2 linked regions of the Nodosilinea sp. E11 genome follow. Each later gene encodes a partner of the first gene's protein in a complex. Links are inferred from orthologs where the notes say so. Each region holds a gene or a part of one and is shown on either strand. Other genes may lie near its edges. The genes, in order: RRF56_RS13225 and RRF56_RS23535.

Region 1 (3,319 bases):
GCTGCACCGGATTGATCCCAGGGTCAAGATGGCCTGGCTGATGAGCATTTTGGTCACGCCCATTCTGGCCAATGCCTATTGGCGATTTGGCCTGGTGGCGCTGCTGGTGCTGCTGACGCTGGTGGGAGGCATTCCCTTTCGGGTGTGGCGGCAGCAGATGGGCTGGCTGGTGGTGCTGAGCGGCATCGTTATGCTGCTTACCTTCGTCATGCCCGACGGGCTTCAGATCGCCCATACGCCTCGGCTGCCCACTCCCGCCGACATGGCGACCTTAGAGGATCCGCCAGAGGTGCTACCAGAACTGCCTCAACCCACGTCATACCGCTACGTGGTGCTCGACTGGGGGCCAATCACCGTGACCCGGCGATCGATGGAGCTGGGCATTCGCATTGGCACGCTGCTGTTTACCCTGATCTACGGCACTAACCTCTACCTGCTCACCACCGCCCCTGAAGAAATTACGGTGTCCCTAGAAGCGCTGATGGCCCCACTGCGGTGGTTTCGCCTGCCCGTGACCGAGATTGCCCTGACGGTCACCCTATCGCTGCGGTTTATTCCGCTGGTGCTGGAGGAGGTACAGAACCTGGTGCGATCGGTGCAGACCCGCGCCATCAACTGGAAGAAGTTGGGGCTGCGGGGCTCGGCCCAGGTGTGGCTGGCCGTGGTTGAGCGGCTGCTGCAAAATTTGCTATTGCGGGCAGAGCAGATCGCCGCCGCCATGGAGGTGCGGGGCTTTACCAGCCCCAACGAGCACCGGGTGCGCTGGTACCAAATGGTGCTGCGATCGTGGGATTGGTTTGCCTTGGGGCTATTAGCCGTGTTTTGGTGGGCGCGGTGGGTCTGGGGAGGCGAGATTTGAACTGGTGGGTGCGATCGCAACCGCTCAAGCACCGCACCGGTAGCGATATCTTTCAAGCCCTCTACGGCGATCGCTTGCAGCAGCCCCCTAGCCTAGCTAATCTAGTGGCCCTGCTAGAGAGCCCTTGCCCTAGTTCTGCCATGGCTCCCTCTCGCCCTGCCCCCCCCTGGAGCCCTCACGGACGCTACTCGATCTGCGCCGGGCCGCCCCAGTCGGTAGGGGGGCTTCCCCAGGTGTGGACACCGGGGGTGGGCCATATTTTGCCCATGCTGGCCGAACGGTTAGCCGGGGGCCAACAGATCGCGCTCTTAGGCGAAGAAGCCGCTGCCGCCGAGCAAACACTGCCCTTTACCGGCGGCTGGCTGGGCTGGCTGGGCTACGACCTCGCCTGGGAAATTGAGCGCCTACCCACCCTCAAGGACGATCCCCTACCCTTTCCGGTGGCGCTGTGGTATCAGCCCGCGACCTTTGCCGTGCTCGACCACCAAGCCCAGCGGCTGTGGCTGGCGGCACCGTCTCCAGAAGAGCTAGATGCCATGGCGCACCAGCTCAGTCTGCCTCCGGATAAAAAACCGCCAATGGTAGAACTGGCGGGCGATCCCCGCTCTGTGACCCTGGGGATGGCAGCGGCAGAGTACCAGCAGGCGGTGCTACGGGCCAAGCAGCACATTGAAGCGGGGGATGTCTTTCAGGTCAATCTTTCCCTCCGGTTCTCGACGGAAACTACGGCCCATAGTTGGACCCTGTACCGCAACTTGCAGGGCATTAACCCCTCTCCCTTTGCTTGCTATTGGCGCACCCCCTGGGGCGACGTGATTAGCTGCTCGCCAGAACGGCTCGTTCAGCTCCAGAACGGGCCAGGCGAACCCGATGAGAAGCGCATCGCCCAGACCCGCCCCATCGCCGGTACACGCCCTCGGGGAGCAACTCCCCAGCAAGACGCCGAGTTGGCCCAAACCCTGCTGAGCAACCCTAAGGAGCGGGCAGAGCACATCATGCTGGTAGACCTAGAGCGCAACGACCTGGGCCGGGTGTGTCAGTGGGGTACGGTGCAAGTCGATGAACTGCTGACTGTGGAGTACTACAGCCACGTCATGCACCTAGTGAGCAATGTGGTGGGAGAGCTGAGGGGCGATCGCTCCGCCATCGACCTGATCCGTGCCACGTTTCCCGGCGGCACGATTACCGGCTGCCCCAAGGTGCGCTGCATGGAAATCATCGAAGCCCTAGAGCCAGTGCGCCGCAGCCTGTTCTACGGCTCCTGTGGCTACCTTGACCGGCGCGGCCAGCTAGATTTGAACATTTTGATCCGCACCCTGTTGGTTGGGCATACTGAACCAGCATCGGCCAGATCTACGGTGTGGGGGCAGGTGGGAGCAGGCATCGTCGCCGACAGCGACCCTCAGCGAGAATGGCAAGAGTCCTTACAAAAAGCCCAGGCGCAGCTGCTAGCCCTGGGCTTGGGCTAGCCAGGCAATTAGGCGCAATTCAATGCATCTAACCGGCTGAATGCATGAAGATTACCCAGCAGGATCTAGAATGCATGTGGCGAATTGAACGGACGTAACTATTATCCTGTCGTACGACGCACCCTTTTCCCTACCTGAATGAGCACAGAAACCTATCTCAATCATCCCAATTTTGGCCTGCTCTTCAGAGTATGCATGGTGGACGACGGGCAAGAGCTGTTTGCAACGCTATATGCCCAGCGGCTGTTTTTTCTGGTAACCAACTCCCCCACGGAGGGGTTGGAGTTTCAGCCCCTCGGTCGCAGCAACGCCCGCCTGCTGCTCGAAAGCCGCCTGCGGATTTTGCGGCGGGCTGGCCAGCAGGCCGACTATGATCGCCTCCAGCACACCTATAAGCAAACCTTTCAATGACCGCTGCCCCCAGCGCCCTGCCAGAGCAATTTGACGCTATTCGTCAGGGCATTCCCCCCACGGTAACGTTGATTGCAGTAACCAAGTTTCTGCCAGTAGAGACCATTCGAGCGGCCTACGAACGGGGGGTGAGACACTTTGGCGAAAGTCGGGTGCAGGAGGCGATCGCCAAACAGACCGAACTCAGCGACCTACCCGACATTACCTGGCACCTGATTGGCCACTTGCAAACCAACAAAGCCCGCAAGGCCGTTGAGCATTTTGACTGGATTCACTCCGTTGACAGCCTGAAGCTAGCCGAACGTCTCGATCAAGCCGCTATGGAGGTGGAGAAAGTCCCCCAGTGCTGTCTCCAAGTAAAACTGGTGCCCGACCCGCCAAAATACGGCCTCGATGCCACCGCCCTCACGCCTCTCTTACCCCAATTTGACCAGTTGGCCCACCTCAACATTCGCGGCCTGATGACCATTCCTCCCCAGGGAGCCGAGCCAGCCGTAGTGCGCGAGGCGTTTACAGGGGCCAAGGCTTTGGCTACCACCATCAACCAGAGCGGCTTTCATCGCTTGCACATTGATCAGCT
Region 2 (3,161 bases), 2.3 Mb from region 1 along the record:
ATCGGTAAAAACCGGTACATTGAATCTATTAGCACTGGATCGTTCTCTATGAGTCAAAACCAACCTTCCCTAGATACACCTGCCGCCCCACCGCCCACCGCCCCCCAGCCAGAAGCACCCCCCAGCTTTGTCAAACTGGCCATGCGCAACATGGTCAAAAAAGGCGGCAAGTCGCTGTTTCACTTCTTGCTGACGGTGACGGCGCTGCTGACCCTGCTGGTAGGTCTGGCCTACCTAACCCGTTAGCGCTATGGTCACAACTTTGTCTTCCCTACCGACCCTTGAGGTAGCCCTCGAGCTTGACCACCCCGCCGCCGCGGTGGTAACGGCTGACGAATGGGCGACGTGGTTTGCCCAGTGGGGCCAGCAGATGGCCCTAGAGGGGTCGCCCATTGCGGCCTACGAGCTGTCGCTAAAGCTGACGACCGATGATGCGATCGCATCCCTCAATCAGCAGTTTCGCCAGCTTGACCAGCCCACCGACGTGCTGTCCTTTGCGGCCCTAGAGACCGACTTTCCCCTCACCGACGACCAGCTAGCGACCGAACCGCTATACCTGGGGGACATCATTATTTCCCTCGATACGGCCGCCCGCCAGGCTCAGGAGGCTGACCACTCACTGCGCTGGGAAACAGTCTGGCTGGCTACCCACGGGTTTCTGCACCTGCTCGGTTGGGATCACCCCGACGATCAGACGCTAGCCGCTATGCTGGCTCAACAGAGTACGCTGCTGGAGGCGATTGGGCTCACGCCCGACAAGTAGGCTGAATTAGCCCTGACGCATTCTCCACGCTACGGTATAAAGCACTATTGCCCAATCGCCTATCGCAACGTTTATTTATGAGTCTCTATAGCGAAAAATCTGAGTCAGCCGTACCCGCTCCCAAGGGTAGCCTGAACCCTATCAACCGATCGCTCTCTTTGCAGGTGGCGACCAATCTATTTACCAGCTTTCAATACGCCTGGCAGGGAGTAGCCTACGCCTTTCGCACCCAGCGCAACTTTCGTATTCATGTGGTGGTTGGTAGTTTTGCGGTGAGTTTAGCAATCGCCCTGGGCCTCGCTCCGGTAGAGCTAGCGGTGATTATTCTTACCTGCGGTATCGTTCTCACCCTAGAGCTGATCAACACGGCCCTAGAGTCGGTGGTTGACCTCACTGTCGAGCAGACCTACCACGAACTCGCTAAGATTGCTAAAGACTGCGCCGCCGCCGCCGTGCTGATTTCGGCGCTGATTGCGCTATTGGTGGCTGCTTGTCTCCTGCTGCCGCCCCTCTGGCAACTGCTACAACCTCAGTTGTTTTAGCCCGATTCTTTAGACCTCATTCTGCCTGCGCCCATGATTTTAGTCATCGACAACTACGACAGCTTCACTTACAACCTGGTGCAGTACCTGGGCGAACTGGGGGCTGAGTTGCCGGTGGCCAACGACCTGCGCATCTTTCGCAACGACGAAATCACGCTGGACGACATTACCGCCCTTCAGCCCGACGGCATTGTGATCTCTCCTGGCCCTGGCACCCCTAACGACTCCGGGGTTTCTTTAGCAATTATTGAAAAGCTTGGCCCCACGCTCCCCATTCTGGGGGTGTGTCTGGGCCACCAGAGCATGGGTCAGGTGTTTGGCGGCAATGTGGTGCGGGCGGCCGAGCTCATGCACGGCAAGACTTCTCCTGTCTTTCACACGGGTAAGGGTGTATTTGCCGGGTTAGAAAACCCGTTCCAGGCCACCCGCTACCACAGCCTGGTGATCGATCGCCCCACCTGCCCCGAGGTGCTTGAAATTACCGCTTGGGTGGAAGACGGCACGATCATGGGGGTACAGCACCGCGACTATCCCCACCTGCAAGGGGTGCAGTTCCACCCCGAGAGCATTCTCACCGATGCGGGCATGCAGATTCTGCGGAATTTCTTGCTGTCGCTGCCGGTACCTGTTACCGCCTAGGGTGGGCATTTGCGGCGCGAGATTAACCAGCAGTAGTAGAATACGGAGACGTATTAACGTTTGTAACAGTTCTCTCAGGAGTCAACCATGGGCCGGAAGCAGGCGATCGTGATTGGGGCAGGTGTCGGTGGGCTAGCCATGGGCATTCGCCTACAAAGCCTGGGGTTTGACACCACCATCGTCGAGGCACTAGATGCCCCCGGCGGGCGAGCCTACGTGCGCCGTGAGCAGGGCTTTACCTTCGACATGGGGCCGACGGTGATCACAGTTCCCCACTTTATTGAAGAACTATTTTCCCTAGAGCGCGATCGCGCCGATCTGACCACCGACGACTTTCCCTCCACCATCGTCGATGAGAACAAGCGCATCAAAGAAGGCATTTCGGGCGGCCCCAACACCAACCGCTACGTGCAGATCGTCCCGATTCTGCCCTTCTACCGCATCTACTTCGACGACGGCACCTACTTCGACTACGACGGCGACGAAGCCCACACCTACGAGCAAATTTTGGCCCTAGGCGAACCAGGGGATTTAGAGGGCTACAAACGTTTCCACGAGCAATCTCGCGCCATCTTTGAGCGGGGCTTCTTAGAGCTGGGCTACACCCACTTTGGCGATGTGGGCACCATGCTCAAGGTGGCCCCCGACCTGCTCAAGCTCGATGCCGTGCGCAACCTGTTCCGCTTTAGCAGCCGCTACTTTAAGAGCGACAAGCTGCGCCAGGTCTTCACCTTTGAGCCACTGCTGGTGGGCGGCAATCCCCTATCAGTGCCCGCCATCTACGCCATGATCCACTTCGTCGAAAAGACCTGGGGCATTCACTTTGCCATGGGCGGCACCGGAGCGCTGGTGCAGGGCTTTGTGAAAAAGTTTGAGGAACTGGGCGGCAAAATCAGGTACAACGCTCCAGTGACCAAAATCAACGTCACCCGCCGGGACGGCAAGAAGGTTGCCACGGGCGTCACCTTAGGGGATGGCCTGACGATGACCGCCGATGCCGTGGTGTCAAACGCCGACTGGGCCACTACCTACGGCAAACTGATTGAACCTCAGTACCGCTTCTGGAACAGCGACCTGCGGGTGAAGCTGTCCCAGCAGTCGATGTCAGTATTCGTGATGTATTTTGGCTTTAAAGCCGACGGCAACGAAAGCGAGAAGCTGTGCCACCACACCATCATTCTCGGCCCTCGCTACGAAGAGCTGCTGAAAGATATCTT

Evidence for each region.
Region 2: the proteins of RRF56_RS13225 (region 1) and RRF56_RS23535 are in contact, whole or in part, in a solved structure (PDB 8RP0), measured with the Escherichia coli proteins. The link is inferred for Nodosilinea sp. E11 from one-to-one orthologs.

The regions. Positions count from the first base shown.
Region 1 is NZ_CP136520.1:2,459,333-2,462,651, forward strand. What follows is about bases 78-3,076. They hold RRF56_RS13225 (anthranilate synthase component I), read left to right. Parts: upstream 78-825; coding sequence 826-2,328; downstream 2,329-3,076. Other genes in these bases: RRF56_RS13220 (energy-coupling factor transporter transmembrane component T family protein), read left to right, coding at 78-859; pipX (transcriptional coactivator PipX), read left to right, coding at 2,467-2,739; RRF56_RS13235 (YggS family pyridoxal phosphate-dependent enzyme), read left to right, coding at 2,736-3,076. Outside these bases: more of RRF56_RS13220, read left to right, coding at 1-77; more of RRF56_RS13235, read left to right, coding at 3,077-3,319. UniProt on the Escherichia coli protein: Part of a heterodimeric complex that catalyzes the two-step biosynthesis of 4-amino-4-deoxychorismate (ADC), a precursor of p-aminobenzoate (PABA) and tetrahydrofolate.
Region 2 is NZ_CP136520.1:4,790,252-4,793,412, reverse strand. What follows is about bases 301-3,141. They hold RRF56_RS23535 (aminodeoxychorismate/anthranilate synthase component II), read left to right. Parts: upstream 301-1,338; coding sequence 1,339-1,944; downstream 1,945-3,141. Other genes in these bases: crtI (phytoene desaturase family protein), read left to right, coding at 2,032-3,141; RRF56_RS23540 (diacylglycerol kinase family protein), read left to right, coding at 841-1,305; ybeY (rRNA maturation RNase YbeY), read left to right, coding at 301-763. Also shown: RRF56_RS23550 (DUF3285 domain-containing protein), read left to right, coding at 49-246; more of ybeY, read left to right, coding at 251-300; more of crtI, read left to right, coding at 3,142-3,161. UniProt on the Escherichia coli protein: Part of a heterodimeric complex that catalyzes the two-step biosynthesis of 4-amino-4-deoxychorismate (ADC), a precursor of p-aminobenzoate (PABA) and tetrahydrofolate.